DNA from 3 places in the Psychromonas sp. KJ10-2 genome. Region 3 is predicted to be linked to each of the others. Evidence: predicted binding sites of a transcription regulator. Region 3 holds the regulator's gene; each other region holds the start of a gene.
What was found. Region 3 encodes sigma-54, which starts transcription at its own class of promoters, with help from an activator protein. Its sites were predicted from a motif close to GTTGGCACGNNNNTNGNNT; they were not measured.

Region 1 (3,289 bases), 110 kb from region 3:
CGATACCTCACCTTGAGCACCAATACTAATTGATTGAGCATCATCGGGAATTTGTACCTGTGGTACTAACGGGTAACCTGAACCAGGCGTAACCATCACACCTTCTTCATTAAGCATAAATTGACCATTACGAGTGAAGGCTGAACTACCATCTGGCATTTCGATTTCAAAAAAGCCTTTACCATCAACCATCACATCTAATGAGTTGTTAGTGGTTAATGCATTACCCTGTGAAAAGTTCTTTTGTACCGCCACAACTTTGGCACCAGAGCCCACCATCAACCCCGAAGGGAGTTTAGTATCCTGTGTTGCATTCGCCCCAGGTTGATTAACATTTTGATACAGTAGATCTTCAAAAATAGCGCGACTTTTCTTAAAACCAACGGTACTCGCATTGGCTAAGTTATTTGAAATGGTGGCGACGTTAGTTTGCTGTGCATCTAACCCTGTTTTACTAATCCATAAAGCGGAATGCATACACTTCTCCTTAAACTTTTAATTTATAATCAATGATTTAAACGATTTTCAATAGAGATTCAGAACTTTGATCTATCTCTTCCGCTTTTTTCATCATCTTGACCTGCATTTCAAAATTACGCTGCAGGTTGATTAAACTCGTCAACTCACCGCTTAAATTTACGTTTGAGGCTTCTAACGCGCCGCTGGCAACAACGACCTCATTAGAGACTTCAGCTTGTTGTCCATCTATACGTCGAAAATAACCATCTTCTCCACGCATTAAATCTTGAATATTAGGGTTCACTAACTTTAACTGTGCAACTTCTTCCATGCCGTCAGCAGGTGCACCTTCTGGACGAACCTCAATCACACCATCCTGACGAATAGAAAATTTTTCAATGGGCATAGGAACAAAAATACTATTACCAGCACTGTCTAATACCTCTTGACCATTTGCATCGATTAAAAAGCCATCGGCAGTAATATTAAAATCACCGCTACGCGTTAACCCTTCATCACCGGCTTCTGATTGCACCACAAACCAGCCTTCACCTTCTACGGCAACATCTAACTCTCGACCGGTGGCATGAACAATACCGCTGTCAAAATTTTGTCCTGGTGATTCAGCTAAAGAAAACACACGCGTTGGTAAACCATCACCATGAACCTGCATACTGCGAGCTTGCTCAAAACTGGCTTTAAAGCCAGTTTTACTAGCGTTAGCTAGATTATTACTGTGGATCGCTAAGGCATTCATGTTCTCTTTAGCGCCAGACATTGATACATAAAGAAAATTATCCATTTTGAGTTCCTTAGCAATTGATAGATAAATAACGGTTAACAGCTGTCTTCACTATATTGATAAATATATAATTGCAAACATTGTGCCAACAAAATATTCAGGACAAATAAAAGAGGAGATAGGTAAGAAGGTAAAACAAAAACGCACCCAATCGGGTGCGTTTCAATAGAGGTAAAAATATGCGATTAACGAATTTGTAAAATTGTCTCTTGTAATGAAGAGTTAATTTCTAATGAACGCGAGTTCGCTTGGAAGTTACGCTGTGCGCTAATTAAGTCAACTAACTCAGTGGTCAAATCAACGTTAGACTGCTCTAGTGCACCAGAACTAATATTACCAAAGGTACCTGAACCTGCTTCACCTGTTAGTGGTCCCCCAGAGCTTTGTGATTCCGTCCAGTTTGACCCAGTTTGTGATAAACCTTGCTCGTTTCTAAAACGTACCATGGCCACTCGAGCTAATGGATCCGATGTACCATTACTGTAAGACACCTGCACTAAACCGTCAGAGCCAATTTCAATACCAGTTAAACGCCCTACTGTTAAACCATTTTGCTCTAAACCAGTTACTTGGAAAGCAGAGGCAAACTGAGTTGGTTCTTCAAAATCAATAGTAATCGCCTGTGTACCATCAGCACCTGCAGATAACACATCAGCACCATCAGTACCTAAACTTTCAAACGTTAATACTTCCGGGCTGGTATTAATGTATTCACCATTTTCATCAAAGTTAAGCACCACACCATTATGTACTTCACCGTCAGAACCAGTGTAACTTGCCGGAGAACCAATCGCGTCGTCAAATGCACCATCACCATTTGCATCTTGGAAATAGTTTGCCGCCTCTGTGCTGTCTACAGGTTTGTTATCAACCGTAACAAAAGAGACCCATTGGTTCGTACCATCAGCAGAGCCATTTTCAGGTTTCACATAATAAGTATTTAAAATATGTGGTTCACCTAAAGAATCATAAATAGTTACAGAGGTTGCATTGTTATAAGTATCTGGATTTGAAGGATCAAAATCAGCAAGTGGTTTTTCTTCATCTCCAGCAGGTAAGTTAAGACCAATACTGACCGCATCAGTTTTAACCGAGGTCCCCGCAGTTTCTGGAATTTTAATCGGTTGCGTAGTTGCAAGGCTCAATGAAGATGAACTACCGTCAGGGTTAACAGGGAATGCTTGTAAATAGTTACCACTGTTATCAACGATGTAGTTTTCTGAGTTTAATTTAAAGGTACCAGAACGTGTATAGTTGGTATTATTATCTTCAAGGCCTGGAGAAGTGGCAAAAAACCACTCCCTGTGATCGCTAAATCTAATGGATTATCAGTAAACTTTAAGCTACCTTGGTGGAATTGTTGTGCAACAGCAGAGACAGCAGCACCATCACCGACTTTAGTTGCGCTGTTTGAGAATAGTGAGTTAGCATAAACACTATCGAATTCAGCACGAGACTCTTTAAAACCAACGGTACTTACGTTAGAGATATTGTTTGCAGTTGCATCTAAATCTGTTTGTGCAGCTGAAATTCCGCTTAATGCTATATTAAATGACATAGTAATTTCCTTTAATTATATATTTTCAGCAACTTCAATTGCTTCGTCCAGTTCGATACCGCCTAACCCTTTCAGGTTTAAATAGACGCTAGCAGAACCACCACCTAAACTGACACTTTCAACATGCGCATAACTGGCTGTTGTTAATGCTTCTCCATTTCCATTCACTGAGCCAAATGCTTCAAAAGTATAATTCCCCTGTGGAGCAGGTTTACCTTCCGCATCTAGCCCATCCCAATCAAAGCGTTGATTACCGGCGCCTATCTCACCTAATTCAATAGTTTTAACAACATTACCGGCACTGTCTTTAACAGAAACTGTGGTGTTAATTGCCCCTGTTGTACTAGTGATAGATCCTGATGCAGTTCCACCTTCAGGAAGATAAGTTTGATTATTTGGCACTAGTACTTTTTTGCCTACTAGTGATGACGCTTCTAATGCTTGGCTAGAGTTCAACACCTCTTTGATAC
Region 2 (3,289 bases), 1.5 Mb from region 3:
GCTTAACTCACCTAATTCATCTTTTCGCTTTACATCTACGTGCTGTTGATAGTCGCCTTGGGTGAGTTTATGCATACCTAGTATGATTTTTTTAATCGGCTCAGCAAGGTGTCTTGCTAATGGCAATGTAATTAGAATAACCAGCACCATAGTGATCAATGCAATTAACCAAAGATAACTTCGTTGTTGTTTAATGAAGTCTAACTCATAACCATCGGTGATTTGTTTATGCTTAGGGATCATTAACCACCCTACATTCACTTTATCAGTCATGATTGCAATTCTATTATAATCAATGCCTTTGATATAATGACCAACGATAAGCGCGTCATTAGCATCAAAAACAGCAAAACCTTCGTTCAAATCAGTCGGGGGACGGCGCCTTCTTGGTGGCGGGGCAAATCCCTCAGCTCTTGGTAACCTACTATTTGGTTTTGCCTCATAAGTAGAAGCTTGAGATTGCGGGTCTAAACCTTGCGAATATAGAAATAATAAATGTCCAAAATGCCTATTTCTATTTTGTATACTTTGCCAATTATTATTTTTTTATATTCATCTTCAAGCACTGCCACTAAGGGCTTTAATGCTTCAACCTCTTTACTATTCACATATTCAATAATACCTTTACCAATACTCCATTGTATTAATAAAACTAACGCAGTTACTAATACAAGACTGAAGCCGAAGAAGACGAGGAATAATTTATTATGTATTTTCATGCAGGGTTCTCATGCTCATGTGATGAATATTGTACCTTTAATCTCGGTAACATTAACAATAAATAGCACTGATATTTTAATAACACACTGAAAGGTGATACGACGAGTTAGAGAAGCTAAAAGTGAAGTAATACAATATCGGAAAAACTAAACCCGCTAGCATGATAGATACGCTAACGGGTTTATTTAATAATTCATACTACCTGTATCAAAATAGTATAAATCAAATCACCCACTTTGAGTCCCACTTATATAAGCTAACATAAATATCGTTATTTATTGTTAGCTTACTGTTACATGACCAGAATCTTATGCTCTTTTATCATATAGTTGGGTTATTGTTATTATTATTTCTTTCCGTTAAGGTCGAATTGGAAAGTACCTTTATTTCTAAGCTTAGAAAAATCTATGTTTAGAAAATCTGTTGCTGATATAACGAATCGACATGCACTAAGGTCATGAACAGAATGTTCGCAATATCATTAATTTTAAGACTGCGGACGAGGCGGTTTAAAACTAGTAAATTCATTTTCACTCACTACACCGTTGCCATCTGAATCCATATCATCGAACACAGTTTGGTGATCACCGTGTGGGATCTCTTGAGCAGAAAATTCATCGAAAGTAAGTTCGCCGTCACCATCAGTATCAACAGAAGAAAATTGTGGTGGACCACCTTGAGGGCCGCCTTCAGGTCGGTCTTGATCAGAACTGGCAGCATAACTTTGACTCATAACACCTACAGACATAACTAAAGCTAGTAATATGTTTGAACTATTTTTCATTTCAAAAATCCTATCAGGTTTAAATTTCGCAAGGACAATAACAACAGAATGTGCAAATACTGTGCAAAATAGAAAATAATTTGAAAAAACAGGTATTTCATTTAACTATCTATTTTATTTGAGAGAATAAAGCCTGATACTAAGCCAATAATTTCACGTATAGAGTAGGTATAAATGAAAACATTAGCTGACTATCAGTCATTAACAAAACAGGCCGTTGCACTGATCGAAGATGAAAAAGATCTGATTGCCAACCTATCTAATTTAAGTGCGTTACTTAATAGCAACTTACACCAAATTAATTGGGTAGGCTTTTACCTTTATAAGGAAGAGGAACTAGTATTAGGCCCTTTCCAAGGTAATGTCGCTTGTGTCCGTATTGCATTAGATAAAGGGGTTTGTGGGAAAGCATTCAGTACCAATAGCACACAACGTATCGCTGACGTACATGAATTTCCGGGACACATTGCCTGCGATGCAGCAAGTCAATCAGAGATTGTTGTACCGATTAACTCACAGGGTAAAACAGTAGCGGTATTAGATATTGATAGCCCTATTACAGAACGTTTTACTGAAATAGATGAAGCAGGCTTAATTCACTTTGTAGAGCAAATACAAGATAAGCTTAATTTTTAAGTAAATACTTAATAAGGTGCATCAATTCAGTATTTGATGCACCTTATTACAAAGCAATATCAATATTCATTAACGCCGTTAATTGTGCAACCCACTGATCAATTGTAATCGTAAATGAACCGGTTACATCTAACTCACGATCTTCTAGTACATCTACCTCTGGATTTTCAGCTTGTTTTAAGGCAATCACTTTATCTCTATGTGTTAGTAACGCCACGATATAAGGTCTAAATAACACAAACATCGCTGTGATCCACTGGTTTACCACTAGGTTAGGATAAGCATGATCAATATAAAAACGATCAAGCAAAGCAATCGTATCTTCAGCTGAATACCAAGTTTGTGCACAAACCCAACGATTAGTGGTAAATAACCCAACCGGAAACCCTTCATCGTCCATGGAGATACAGATAAAGTGCGCTAGCGCATCCTCTCCTGACGGCCAAGGCTCAGACTGCATAAAACCTGACATAGGTTGAATAGACTCAGGAATAGCAGGTGAGCGTATAAAAGTATGAAAATGCCCATGCTCCCCTTCTACGCCTCTGTGATTATGATAATAATATTGACAGTGAGACTCATCATCGTAGACATCTTGTTCAGGATAATGGTTTAACTGATAAAAAGTCCCCTGCCCCTTAAGTAATTCACTAACCACATTAATACCCGCTTTATTTAATAAACGATGGCACTCCTTAACGGTTTGTGCAGCCACCAGCATCTCATCTAAATTATCAATATACTCAAGTGAAGGCATTTCGAGTGGAAGGGCTTCTTCACAGGCAGACCAACCAATTTTTGTTGACATATAAGCGTTACCTTATTATTTAAAAGTACAGGTAATTGAAAAAAGGCAATGGTGCAAAACAATCACACCATCACTCAGGTAGCATATCATCTGTTACAACGCATAACGTTTAACTGGCAGCACAAGGGTTAGCAGCACATGGATTCTTGGCTGCACATGGATTTTTAGCGGCACATAGGTTCTTTGCTGCACACGGGTTCTTGGATGCACATGGGGTTTTAGCGGCACATGGATTCTGTGCAGCACACGGATTGGCGGCGACACAAGGGTTAACAACTTTTGTAGACTTAGCTTTGCATGGAGAACAAAATGCATCACATGAAGCACCACAAGATGCAACA
Region 3 (3,289 bases):
AATGGAAAAGCGCTTAAATAATCTTGAATGACCTTATCTTTACCCGTGTATACCTTTAACTCTTTTTCCCAGTAAGGATTGGGTAGGAAGCGTACATCAAACATATAATCAGCATCTTCAGGGTGTGTATATTTATAACCAAAGGATTGAAAAATGATGAGGAGATTACTTTTTGTTGAACCTTGTAAATAGACTTTTAGGTGCTCATTTAAATTATGTATCGACAGAGAAGTGGTATCAACTGAGAAGGCCGCCATCGATTTTAATGGTGCCAAAATCTTATTTTCCAACTCTAATGCTTGAGATAAAGAGTACTTTTGCTTGGAAAGAGGGTGTAAGCGGCGCGTTTCACTATAACGTCTAATTAACTCACTGGTTAATGCATCGATATAGATAATTTCTAATTCAACTTTGCCTTGCAATGAAATGATCAGATCTTCTATCTGCTCAACTTCCCTTGGCATATTACGCACATCAAGGGTAACAGCAACTTTATTGTCCTTAGGATCTAAAGTATCAATTAGTTGCTCAAGTAATTGGTAGGGCACACCGTCGATACAGTTGTAACCTAGGTCTTCGAGAACATGAAGTGCAATTGTTTTTCCTGAGCCAGAGCGACCACTTATAACAATTAATTTCATATTTTCACCTTTTACTTTATAGCGTTAGTAATTCAAATAACTCTGTTGCGTTGTCTGCGCTGCGTAATTGACGCAAGAATTGTTTGTCCAATAACTTTTGACTTATCTCTGATAGTGCAGAAAGATATTGTTTGCAAAGGTCTTCCGGCACAAAAATAGCGAATAGTATATCCACTTTATTACCGTCGTATGAATCATAATCGATACCTGTTTCACATTGCAAAAAGACAGCTGTAGCGGGTAGCTCACTAGAAATTTTGACATGTGGAATAGCAATCCCAGATCCAACACCTGTTGACCCAATTTTCTCTCGTGCAATTAAGCTTTCGAATAGTTCATGGGCATCTAAATCGAGTTCTTTTGCTGCGATAAGGCTGATTTTTTCTAGTGCGCCTTTTTTGCTTGTGCAAGCTGTTTTACAGAATACTGATTGTTGATTTAATAGAGTAGATATTTTCATAATAATAGTTAACTGTATTTAATGGACGCGCGAGTTTATCAGGTTCGCATTAAATGACTATAGTTAATCCTTATTTATTTGCATTACTTCTTGGTTCAAAGTAATTGTTTACGTTGATTAGAAGGTGGAATTCCTAAGGATTCACGATATTTAGCAATAGTACGTCTAGCTACCTTGATCCCTTTTTCTTCTAATAACTGGGTGATTTTATTGTCGCTTAAGGGTTTTGTGGTGATTTCTGCAGAGACCAATTTTTTAATTAAAGCACGTATAGCGGTTGATGAGCATTCGCCGCCCCCATTGGTTGCTACATGGCTAGAGAAGAAAAACTTCAACTCATAAATACCACGAGGAGTATGCATAAATTTTTGAGTCGTAACACGTGAAATGGTCGACTCATGCATTTCTACTTCGAAGGCAACGTCATTAAGTACCATGGGTTTCATAGACTCATCGCCATATTCAAAGAAGGCCTGTTGTTGTTGCACAATACAGTTAGCTACCTTTAATAAGGTTTCATTGCGGTTTTCTAAGCTTTTAATAAACCATTTTGCTTCTTGTAAATGACCCTTTATAAATTGTGAATCATTTTTACTGATATTACCCGTACACATACTTGCGTATTGTTGGTTAATCGATAAATTCGGGTCACAATCTTGATTAAGGGAAACACGCCATTGCCCATTAATTTTTTTAACGTAAACGTCTGGCACGATATATTGCGTTTCACTGGTTTCTACACGATTACCAGGGCGTGGCTCTAAACTTTGAATTAAACGCATTATCTCAGCTAATTGAGATTCTTTTAACTTACTTTTTCTTGCCAGTGTGCGGTAATCTCTGTTTCCAAGTAGATCCATATACTGTTCCAGTATTTGGATAGCTTCATCACGCCAAGGTGTTGTTTCTGAAAGTTGACGTAATTGTATTTGTAAACATTCTTGAGTGGTGCGCGCCGCAACACCTAATGGGTCAAAATGTTGAATGCGTTTTAGTACCACTTCCACTTCATCCAACTCTAATTCTTCTAAGTCAGTTTGTAGGCTTTCTAATATGCTTTCACAGTCTGTGGTGAGATAACCTGATTCATCAATGGAATCGATGATCGCCATCGCGATAATTTGGTCTGTTTCAGTAAAAGGGGTAAGTTGCATTTGCCATAATAGATGGTCTTGTAATGAGGTAGATGATTCACCTTGATATAAAGTGTTCTCACCTTCATAGGCTACTGCATTAGAGCTAGTACCAGTGATCGGCGTTGAGTTGTATGATTCTTCCCACTCTTTTTCTGCAGGTAGGTCATCGGAGAACTCTTGCTGAGTAATCGCTTCAGTGGTATCTAATGCGCTGCTATCTGCTTCTTTAACAGTATCTTCAGATCCTGTTTGGTCGTCTTGTTCAAGAAGAGGGTTAGAGTCCAAAGCGTTTTGGATCTCCTGTTGCAGATCTAATGTTGAAAGCTGCAATAGTTTTATTGCTTGTTGTAATTGAGGGGTCATCGCTAATTGCTGACCCATTTTCAATTGTAAACCCTGTTTCATCAAAACATATCTTCCTGAACGTATGGCAATTATTTAAAGTTTAAACTCTTCACCTAGATAAACGCGTTTCACATGATCATTTGCCAGAATCTCATCCTGTGTACCCACAGCAATAATTTCTCCGTGGCTTACTATATAGGAATGTTCACAAACATCTAACGTTTCTCTAACATTATGGTCGGTGATTAATACACCTAAGCCACGATCACGTAATTGTTGAATAATATTTTTTATATCAATTACCGAAATCGGGTCAACACCAGCGAAAGGTTCATCAAGTAGAATAAATTTTGGTTCTGTGGCTAGTGCGCGTGCAATCTCTACACGACGGCGCTCTCCACCCGATAAACTCATCCCTTTATTATCACGAATATGAGTAATATGAAACTCTTCTAAAAGAGTGTTCAGTTTCTCTTCGCGTTGTTTTTGTGTCAATTCTTTACGGGTCTGTAAAATACCCATGATATTTTCTGTTACCGTTAAACGTCTAAAAATGGACGCTTCTTGTGGTAAATAACCAATGCCTTTTTGTGCTCGAATATGCATCGGGTTGCTAGAGATATCTTCATCATCAATAACAATGGTGCCTTGATCTTGTTTAACCAAACCAACCACCATATAAAAAGAGGTGGTTTTACCAGCACCAT

Region 1: ACLKL2_RS16355 (flagellar basal body rod protein FlgF) is a predicted target of sigma-54. The motif match lies at 1,333-1,351, and genes of this name have one in related genera.
Region 2: ACLKL2_RS08545 (EF-hand domain-containing protein) is a predicted target of sigma-54. The motif match lies at 1,555-1,573, and genes of this name have one in related genera.

What each region holds. Positions count from the first base shown of each region.
Region 1 is NZ_CP178827.1:3,344,532-3,347,820, reverse strand. Features, by position in the region: gene flgG (flagellar basal-body rod protein FlgG) at 1-477, opposite strand, end outside; gene ACLKL2_RS16355 (flagellar basal body rod protein FlgF) at 515-1,261, opposite strand; partial or broken gene flgE (flagellar hook protein FlgE) at 1,447-2,819, opposite strand; gene ACLKL2_RS16345 (flagellar hook assembly protein FlgD) at 2,835-3,289, opposite strand, start outside.
Region 2 is NZ_CP178827.1:1,773,733-1,777,021, forward strand. Features, by position in the region: gene ACLKL2_RS08535 (ATP-binding protein) at 1-363, opposite strand, end outside; gene ACLKL2_RS08540 (hypothetical protein) at 468-719, opposite strand; gene ACLKL2_RS08545 (EF-hand domain-containing protein) at 1,208-1,504, opposite strand; gene ACLKL2_RS08550 (GAF domain-containing protein) at 1,679-2,140, shown strand; gene ACLKL2_RS08555 (DUF6969 family protein) at 2,187-2,948, opposite strand; gene ACLKL2_RS08560 (hypothetical protein) at 3,058-3,289, opposite strand, start outside.
Region 3 is NZ_CP178827.1:3,230,919-3,234,207, forward strand. Features, by position in the region: gene rapZ (RNase adapter RapZ) at 1-641, opposite strand, end outside; gene ptsN (PTS IIA-like nitrogen regulatory protein PtsN) at 658-1,101, opposite strand; gene ACLKL2_RS15775 (RNA polymerase factor sigma-54) at 1,197-2,642, opposite strand; gene lptB (LPS export ABC transporter ATP-binding protein) at 2,676-3,289, opposite strand, start outside.